4 regions of the Paenibacillus sp. FSL R10-2771 genome follow, and region 1 is predicted to be linked to each of the others. Evidence: riboswitches for the same ligand, from Rfam matches in the RefSeq annotation. Region 1 holds a riboswitch; each other region holds the start of a gene.
What was found. Region 1 has a riboswitch for thiamine pyrophosphate ahead of NSU14_RS20655 (thiamine phosphate synthase). Riboswitches for the same ligand answer to the same signal wherever they lie in the genome.

Region 1 (2,198 bases):
TTCCGGAGTTTGAAACCTCAGCTTACAAGGCAGCAGGCAAGCTGCTGGGCAAGGCCGCACTCATTACCGGAGGGGACAGTGGAATCGGTCGTGCGGTTGCCGTTCATTTTGCCAAAGAAGGCGCAGATGTAGTGATATCCTATCTGAATGAGCATGAAGATGCGGAAGAAACCAAGCGCCAGGTGGAGCAGGAGGGGCGGAAGTGTATTCTGATCTCCGGTGATATCGGGGTTGAGGCCTTCTGTCAGGATCTGATTAATAAAACCATTGAGGGACTCGGCAAGCTGGACATCCTGATTAACAATGCGGCAGAGCAGCATCCGCAGGAGACCATTGAGGACATTACCGCCGAGCAGCTGGAGCGGACGTTCCGGACGAATATATTCTCCATGTTCTATCTGACCAAGGCAGCGATGCCCCATCTCAAAAAAGGCTCCACGATCATCAACACTACGTCTATCACGGCGTACCGCGGCAGCCCGCAGCTGCTGGACTATTCGTCCACCAAAGGAGCAATTCTCAGCTTCACCCGCTCCCTGTCGATGAATCTCGCAGACAAAGGCATCCGCGTGAACGCGGTAGCACCGGGACCGATCTGGACGCCGCTGATTCCGTCTACGTTTGACGCGAAGAAGGTCAGTGAATTCGGCGGCACCCAGCCGATGAAGCGTCCGGGACAGCCTGAAGAGCTGGCACCGGCTTATGTATATCTGGCCTCCGACGATTCCTCTTATGTGAGCGGTCAGGTCATGCATGTTAACGGCGGCGAGATCGTTAACGGCTGACCATTGGCACTGCTTTGTAAGCCGGATAAGTTTATACTGGTTTAAAGAATCAAACGTTCAACAGATGAAAAGTCAGCCGGAAGGCTGGCTTTTTTGCCGCTTAAACCCGCTGGACTTAATAATTGAATCTATTAAAGAATAGCTCTTACAGGAATAATATGCTAATATACAAACTGCAAGAACAATAGAATATGAACGATCACTAGGGGTGCCGCAAGGCTGAGACGGACATATCTGTTCGGACCCTTTGAACCTGATCTGGTTTATACCAGCGTAGGGAAGTGGAGAATGAATAATGCAGCGGGGGTAACGGATTACCCGGTATTCCTGCTTATATTCCGGACTGCTTCCTGATACAGGGGGCGGTCTTTTTGTATTTTCCGGAATGCCGTATAGAAGGGAAGGTGAAGGTGCTGAAAGAAATCCATTTGATCTCGGACGGGAGGCTGAATCCGGAGCAGCTTGCCGGACTGGCTGCTGCTGTACATACCATGGTGGATTATATCCATCTCCGGGAAAAAGCCCTGTCCGCACTTGAGCTTCTGGCTGCCGCAGAGAGGTTGCTGCAAGCGGGGGTTCCGCCCTCAAAGCTGGTTATTAATGACCGGATTGATGTGGCTCTGGCAGCAGGGGCAGCCGGCGTCCAATTGGCCTGGCACAGCCTGCCGCCTGCCAAGGCGAGCGGTATTGCCCCGGGCCTGCGGCTGGGCAGGTCGGTGCATTCCCCGGAGGAAGCGGCACGCGCCGGACAGCAGGGAGCGGACTTTTGTCTGTATGGACATGTATTTCCCACGGCCTGCAAGCCCGGACAGCAGGAACGGGGCCTGGAGCAGCTGGAAGTGGCTGTCCGCTCCAGCAGTATACCGCTGATTGCTATCGGAGGCATCACACCGGGCAATACCGGAATCGTTCTGTCGAAGGGGGCTGCCGGAATAGCCGTAATGTCCGGGATATGCGGAGCGACGGATCCTGCTGGCGCCGCTGAGGCTTACAGATCATCCGTTCAGGCCGCAGCATATGCTGAAGTCCTGAATGACCCCCATACCGGGCAAAGGAGGTGAACTGGAATGAATTTGACCGTTAACGGACGCAGAGGATGGTATGAAGAGAGCTGCCGGACGCTGGCTGATCTTCTGGCCCGGCCTGAGTGGACCGGGAAGCTGGTTATTGTGGAGCTGAATGGTGAGCTTGCCGGCAGAGAGGTTTATGAAGTTACATTGCTGAATGAAGGTGACCGAGTTGAGCTGGTTCATTTTGTCGGCGGAGGCTAGGTAACTGGTAACTGTGCGTGCGGCAGATGCAAGAATGCCAATACGCCAATACGCAATTAAGATAAAGGCAACGACTTATCACAGGAGGCGATATGATGCAGGATCCTTTGATTATTGGAGGAGTTACTTTAACGAGCAGACT
Region 2 (2,198 bases), 2.1 Mb from region 1:
CCACTGGTGCTTCAAGCACCGGTGACCGCCGATGATCTGCAGCATTTAGGCGCAAGCGATGTGCACCAGGATGTGCGGATTACGGCTTTTCCGGTTCGTCTGGATGACGGACTTGTCCGCGTTGAATTAGTTCCGGCCCTTCCAGATTCGTTCTCCGCCGTCCATTCTTATTCACTGGAGCCGCTGGTATCCTGGAATGGCCTGTATGTCGAGAATGCAGAGGGAGTCAAAGCGAAGGTTGAACCTCCTTCAACCATGGTCTACCCGTCGGAGTTCTCGTTCCGGGAATTGGCATCAGCTGAAGAACAGTCTTACAGGGTCGTCATCCCTTACATCGAAATAGCGGAACGGAAGGCACTCTCCCGGGAGGTCGTTCTGCCGCTGCCCGCCAGCGGGGAGAGTGCGCCTCTCCACATTACCGCTGAGATCGCCGGTTACCCGGTAGAATTCACCCGCATTAAGCGCAGCAGCGGGACGGCTGTCAGCGTTGATGTGGATATGAATTTTGATCCCGAAGCGGCAAAGTCACTGACGCATTTCTTCATCCGCTATCCGGGTTCTGGGGACAAATATTCATACGGCTGGCAGGATACCGAGACATTCCCAAGAATCTTGAAGACTCTTCTTCTGGATGCAGAGCCCGGCGCGGATACGCTGCGTTTTAGAATGTCGGAGCCTCTATTCCTGCTCAAAGGCCCCTGGATTCTGCCGCTAAAGCTCGAAGATTAGGACGGGGAGACTGGACAACCGCAAGAGCGGCGTCTATAATACACCGTAAGAACATAGCAATACCCGTGAACTTCATAGAACCAGGGGTGCTGGAATTGGCCGGCTGAGATTGTATCCCACAAGATACTGACCCTTATACCTGATCTGGATAATGCCAGCGTAGGAATCTTCATTCAACCCCGAGCCCCTTCATGGGCCTGAAGTTGAACTCACCTTGCGCAAGTAACTGGCGTCCCGGTCTCCGGGGCGCTTTTTGGTATGGGTTACTCTGAATTTTGGAAGACTAGGGATTGCTGGAAGGAGAGAGAAGAGAAATGGGAGTCAAAAAAGTATTACCGCTGCTGCTCAGCTCTATGCTTGTGCTCGTGATGGCCGGATGCGGCAACGGGAACGTCAACCCGGGCAGCAATGCCGGAGGCAGCACACCTGCCGCCGGGAACAGCACCGCTGCACCTGAAGCAACCGCAGCCGCCAGTACCACCGACGCGCCTAAAGAATTGACCCCGGTTAAGATTGCGCTGGACTGGACGCCGAACACGAATCACACCGGCCTGTATACCGCCAAGGAGCTGGGATATTACGCGGAGGAAGGTCTTGACGTGGAGATCGTGCAGCCGGGTGCTGCCGGATCTGACACCATGGTTACTTCCGGTGAAGCCCAGTTTGGCATCAGTGCACAGGAGGCGCTCACCCTGGCCCGCCTGCAGGATGTGCCGCTCGTCTCCATCGCCGCTATCATTCAGCATAATACCTCCGGCTTTGCCGCTCCGAAGGACCGCAACATTAAGACGCCGAAAGACTTCGAAGGCAAAACCTACGGAGGCTGGGGCTCTCCAGCGGAAGAAGCAGCTATGAAAGCCATCATGGACCCCGATGGCGGAGACGTCTCCAAAGTGAAATTGGTGAATATCGGCGAAGCTGACTTCTTCACTGCGGTGAAACGCGATATCGACTTTGCCTGGATCTTCTACGCCTGGACCGGGATCGAAGCCGAGCTGCGCGGCGAGCCGCTGGATATGCTGTACCTGAAGGATTATGCGCCGCAGCTGGATTACTACACACCGGTGCTGACCACCAGTGAGAAGGAAATCGCCGAGCATCCGGAAGTGGTGAAGGCTTTCCTCAAAGCTACGTCGAAAGGTTACCAATACGCGATCGACCATCCGGAAGAAGCGGCCACGGTCCTGTCTGATGCCGTGCCTGATCTTGATCCCGAGCTGGTGCTGGCCAGCCAGAAATGGCTCAGCCCGAAATACAAGGACGATGCCGCCCGCTGGGGTGAGCAGAAGCTAGAAATCTGGCAGAATTATGCCGAGTGGATGTACGGCCTGAAGCTGCTGGACAAACCGCTCGATGCCGCAAGTACATTTACGAATGAATTTTTGCCGGAAGGCCCATAAACACCGGTTGGAATAGTACTGACACTAACTTACATGAGAGGAATGAATAATAAATGGCTAATACACTGC
Region 3 (2,198 bases), 2.5 Mb from region 1:
TAATCTCACATATAGCTTCGAAGTGTGTGTACAGAAAGTTCTCCTGCTGATGGGCAAGGCACCAAGCGGCCATAATCGAGCCGCCCCGTGATACGATTCCCGTCATTCTTCCGGCAGTCAGCGGAATATAGCGCTGTAGCACCCCGGCATGAATGGTAAAGTAATCGACCCCCTGCTCCGCCTGCTCAATCAGCGTGTCGCGATAGAGCTCCCAGGTTAAATCCTCGGCTATGCCGTTCACCTTTTCGAGCGCCTGGTATAAGGGCACCGTGCCGACAGGCACAGGAGAATTGCGTATAATCCATTCACGGGTGGTATGAATCTTGGAGCCGGTGGAGAGGTCCATGATGGTGTCGGCCCCCCAGCGGGTTGCCCACCGCATCTTCTCCACTTCCTCTTCAATAGAAGAAGACACCGCAGAATTTCCGATGTTCGCATTGATCTTAACCAGGAAGTTACGGCCAATAATCATCGGCTCGCTCTCGGGATGATTGATGTTGGCCGGAATAATGGCCCGTCCGGCGGCCACCTCATCCCTTACGAATTCCGGCCGGGTATTCTCGCGGATCGCGATATACTCCATTTCCGAAGTAATGATCCCTTGCCGCGCATAATGCAGCTGGGTAACATTGTTGCCCGCATGTGCCCGCAGGGGACTCCGCTGCAGCCCTGGATAAGCCTCTGCGGGCGGCCCGCCCCTGCGGATTCCATTATCCTGCGGCTGCACAGCTCTTCCGGTGTATTCCTCCGAATCGCCACGCTCCGCAATCCAGCATAAACGGTGCGGCGGCAGCCCCCTCCGAATGTCAGCCTCTTGCGCAGCATCGGTGTAAATTCCGCTTGTGTCATAGACACGCAGCGGTTCGTTCTCCTCTTCCCCGGCAACGCCCTCGGTTCTGCTGAGGCTGATCTCCCGCATCGGAACCTGAATATCCGGGCGCGAGCCCTCTACATACACTTTGCGGCTTGCAGGAAATCGGGAAAGGTCCACCTCTTCGTTCTTCATCATTTCTGGCATTCTAATCTCCTCCTCTTCGCTCTATGAGCCAATCAGATAAGATTTCACGCAGCAGACTGAGCCGAAGAATCATGTATAGCACAAGGCATATGAATTCTTGCAAGTCAAAAAGCCGCTCCACCTGGAGCGGCTTTATCAAAGGAACAGCCCAATAAGACTGTATTCAAAAAAAGGTCCGACTCCACTTTCCTACGCTGGTATGATCCAGATCAGGTTCAAGGGTCCGGAAATTCACTTTTCCCGTCTCAGCCTATTCAGGCTCCCCTAGTGGGTATCTTATCTAATTAAATACATTCTACTGGTATAGGATTTTTTTGTAAACCCGTAAATAACAAGAACCTTCTCCGGTTATTTATCGAGCGATTCGCTCCAGTCATGCACCATCGTGCCTTCCAGGAACTTCTCGGCATCCATGGCGGCCATACAGCCGGTTCCGGCTGCCGATATGGCTTGACGGTAACGCGTATCCTGCACGTCGCCGCAAGCGAATACGCCGGGAATATTCGTCTCTGTGGTGCCCGGGTTAACCACTATATAGCCATTGGCATCGGTGTTAATCTGCCCGCCTAAGAAAGCGGTATTCGGTGTATGTCCGATAGCGACAAATACACCATCCGCTTCCACCAGCTCGGTAAGTCCCGTCTCATTGTTAAGGACGGTGATGCCCTTAACTCCGGTATCGCCGACGGTTACCTCAAGCGGCGTGCGGTTCAGTGCCCATGACACCTTGCTGTTGTCGCGTGCGCGGTCCTGCATGATCTTCGAAGCACGCAGCTCCGGACGGCGGTGCACCAGCGTTACGCTGGAAGCAAAGCGGGTCAGGAAGCTGGCTTCCTCCATCGCGGAATCGCCGCCGCCGACCACGACAATCTTTTTGTTACGGAAAAAGAATCCGTCACAGGTCGCACAGGTGCTGACCCCGCGTCCTACATTCTCCTGCTCGCCCGGGATACCCAGGTATCTGGCGGAGGCGCCGGTCGAAATAATGACCGACTCCGCTTCCAGTACACCCATTCCGTCTACAGTCACCTTGAACGGACGCTGAGAGAAGTCAACCGACTCCACCCAGCCATTCTTGAATTCAGCGCCGAAGCGTTCGGCCTGCTTACGCATGTTGTCCATCAGATCAGGACCCAGAATTCCTTCAGGGAAGCCTGGAAAGTTCTCCACTTCTGTCGTC
Region 4 (2,198 bases), 1.0 Mb from region 1:
ACCTGTAACATCAGCAGCTCCGGACAATACAGAGAACACAGAGAACAAAGATAACACAGAGAACACAGACATCGCTGCAAAAGAACCCGCCGATCCTTATATGCAGCGGATTCTCGAGGCGGCCCGCCAGCTGTTCACCGAGAGCGGCCTCGAAGCTGTCAGTATGTACGGCATCGCCAAACGGGCCGGTATAGGGCAGGGATCGCTCTACCGCCGCTTCACTGATAAGGGCGAAATCTGTTCGGCCCTGCTGCTGGACAGCACCGAGCAGTTTCTGTCGGGGATGGAACAGCAGCTTGCTGCCAGCGCTGGTGAAACGGCTGCCCTCGCGCATCTGCAGAGCAGCATTGAGCAGGTCGTTGGTTTCATTGAGCAATATGCGGAGCTCTTGAACATGATCAAATCCGAATTCACCGGCAAGAAGCAGCTTACCCAGTTCGAACATCCTTTTTTCCAGCGGCTCGGAGTGATTATGGGTGAACTTCTGCACCGCGCATCCGCGAATGGAGAGATTATCGGGATCGATCCCCGCTTCGCTGCCACAGCGCTGATCTCTGTACTTAGTCCCGATCTTTACCTGTATGAACAGAAACGGAACGGCTCCTCCAAAGAGGAAATCTCGCGGGGAATTGTTGCGTTGTTCATCACCGGCCTCTCCAAGCGCTGAGCACAGGCTCTTTACAAGCGGGGAAATTATGGTATATTAAGTAGCAATTACGAATTCAATAGCACCTGTTATTTCACTAGGGGAGTCGGCCGACTGAGACGGAGCTTAAGCTCCGGACCCTTGGAACCTGATCTGGATCATACCAGCGGAGGGAAGTGGAGCAGAATGTATCAGCGGTTCCGCGTCTTTGCAAACTGACTGTACCTTCAGGCCCATTCATTTCCTCCGGAAATGGATGGGTCTTTCTTGTTTTCGTAGCGTAAACACTTTTCCCTAAGGAGGCTTGCTTCCCCATCCTATGATCAACATCGCTAACCTGTCCTATTCTTTCGGCGCAGCTTCAAGGGCTCCGGTCTTCTCCGGAATCTCCATGAAGGTCCGCCGCGGCGAGTTCATCTCCGTCGTGGGTGCCAGCGGCTGCGGCAAAAGTACGCTGTTCAAGATTATCGCGGGCCTGCTGGAACCCGGCAGCGGCGAGGTTGCCCTGCATGGGCAACCGCCTAATAACGCCTCGGAGCGGCTCGGCCAGGTCGGCTATATGCCGCAGCGGGATCTCCTGCTGCCCTGGAGAACCGTACTGGACAATTGCCTGCTGCCCTGGGAACTGAAGCGGAACGGCTCCAAAGAGGAAGCCGTTATTCAGATCCGCAGCATGCTGCAGCAGTTCGGTCTTGGTGATACGGGGGCTGCGTATCCGCATGAGCTGTCGGGCGGCATGCGCCAGCGGGTTGCGGTACTCCGCACCATTGCCGCCGGGAATGAGCTGCTCCTGCTGGACGAGCCGTTCGGGGCACTGGACGCCATAACCAAGCGGGAGCTTCACCGCTGGCTGCTGGAATTATGGTCGGGACTGGACAAGACTGTGCTGTTCATTACCCATGACCTTGAAGAAGCGCTTCTGCTTAGTGACCGCATCTATCTGATGACCGGCGGTGCCGGGGGCGGTATGCAGGAATTCATCACCGGTCTTCCCCGCCCCAGACATCATAGTCAGAATTACGAACCGCAGTTTGTTGCCCTGCGGCAGGATTTGGAGCTGAAGCTGTATGACAACCGTCTTCTATAGAAGATTGCTGCGGGAGTACAGCCCGGCTATTCTGCTTGTGCTGCTGATTCTTGCGGTCTGGGAAACGGTGTCCCGGCTGGGGCTGATTCCTCCGTTCATCCTGCCGGCTCCCACTGCCATCTGGATTGCTCTGATGGAAGACAGGCATTTACTCTTCGGCGTTCACCTGCCTGCAACGCTGCTTGAGGTACTAACAGGCTTCGCTCTGTCCGTCTTCTGCGGCAGTCTGCTGGGAACGGGCATGCATCTGTTCAGGCCGCTGGCCAAAGCGCTGTATCCGCTGCTGATTATCAGCCAGACGATTCCGCTGGTTGCCCTCTCTCCCCTGTTTATCATGTGGTTCGGCTATACCTTGTGGAGCAAGGTTGCCGTAGTGTTCCTGACCGCCTTCTTCCCGGTGGTTGTCGGCACCTACGATGGGCTGGGCAAGAATACGGAGCAGTACCGCGAGCTGTTGTTGACGCT

Region 2: another riboswitch for thiamine pyrophosphate. It lies ahead of NSU14_RS29785 (ABC transporter substrate-binding protein); the one in region 1 lies ahead of NSU14_RS20655 (thiamine phosphate synthase).
Region 3: another riboswitch for thiamine pyrophosphate. It lies ahead of thiC (phosphomethylpyrimidine synthase ThiC); the one in region 1 lies ahead of NSU14_RS20655 (thiamine phosphate synthase).
Region 4: another riboswitch for thiamine pyrophosphate. It lies ahead of NSU14_RS16320 (ABC transporter ATP-binding protein); the one in region 1 lies ahead of NSU14_RS20655 (thiamine phosphate synthase).

The regions. Positions count from the first base shown of each region.
Region 1 covers NZ_JBBOBM010000001.1:4,798,027-4,800,224, reverse strand. Annotated here, with positions in the region: gene NSU14_RS20660 (SDR family oxidoreductase) at 1-785, shown strand, start outside; TPP riboswitch at 980-1,082, shown strand; gene NSU14_RS20655 (thiamine phosphate synthase) at 1,157-1,846, shown strand; gene thiS (sulfur carrier protein ThiS) at 1,853-2,056, shown strand; gene NSU14_RS20645 (thiazole synthase) at 2,152-2,198, shown strand, end outside.
Region 2 covers NZ_JBBOBM010000001.1:6,909,591-6,911,788, forward strand. Annotated here, with positions in the region: gene NSU14_RS29780 (hypothetical protein) at 1-729, shown strand, start outside; TPP riboswitch at 802-912, shown strand; gene NSU14_RS29785 (ABC transporter substrate-binding protein) at 1,044-2,129, shown strand; gene NSU14_RS29790 (thiamine-binding protein) at 2,183-2,198, shown strand, end outside.
Region 3 covers NZ_JBBOBM010000001.1:7,295,107-7,297,304, forward strand. Annotated here, with positions in the region: gene thiC (phosphomethylpyrimidine synthase ThiC) at 1-1,018, opposite strand, end outside; TPP riboswitch at 1,188-1,294, opposite strand; gene trxB (thioredoxin-disulfide reductase) at 1,367-2,198, opposite strand, start outside.
Region 4 covers NZ_JBBOBM010000001.1:3,782,854-3,785,051, forward strand. Annotated here, with positions in the region: gene NSU14_RS16315 (TetR/AcrR family transcriptional regulator) at 1-667, shown strand, start outside; TPP riboswitch at 736-838, shown strand; gene NSU14_RS16320 (ABC transporter ATP-binding protein) at 951-1,733, shown strand; gene NSU14_RS16325 (ABC transporter permease) at 1,714-2,198, shown strand, end outside.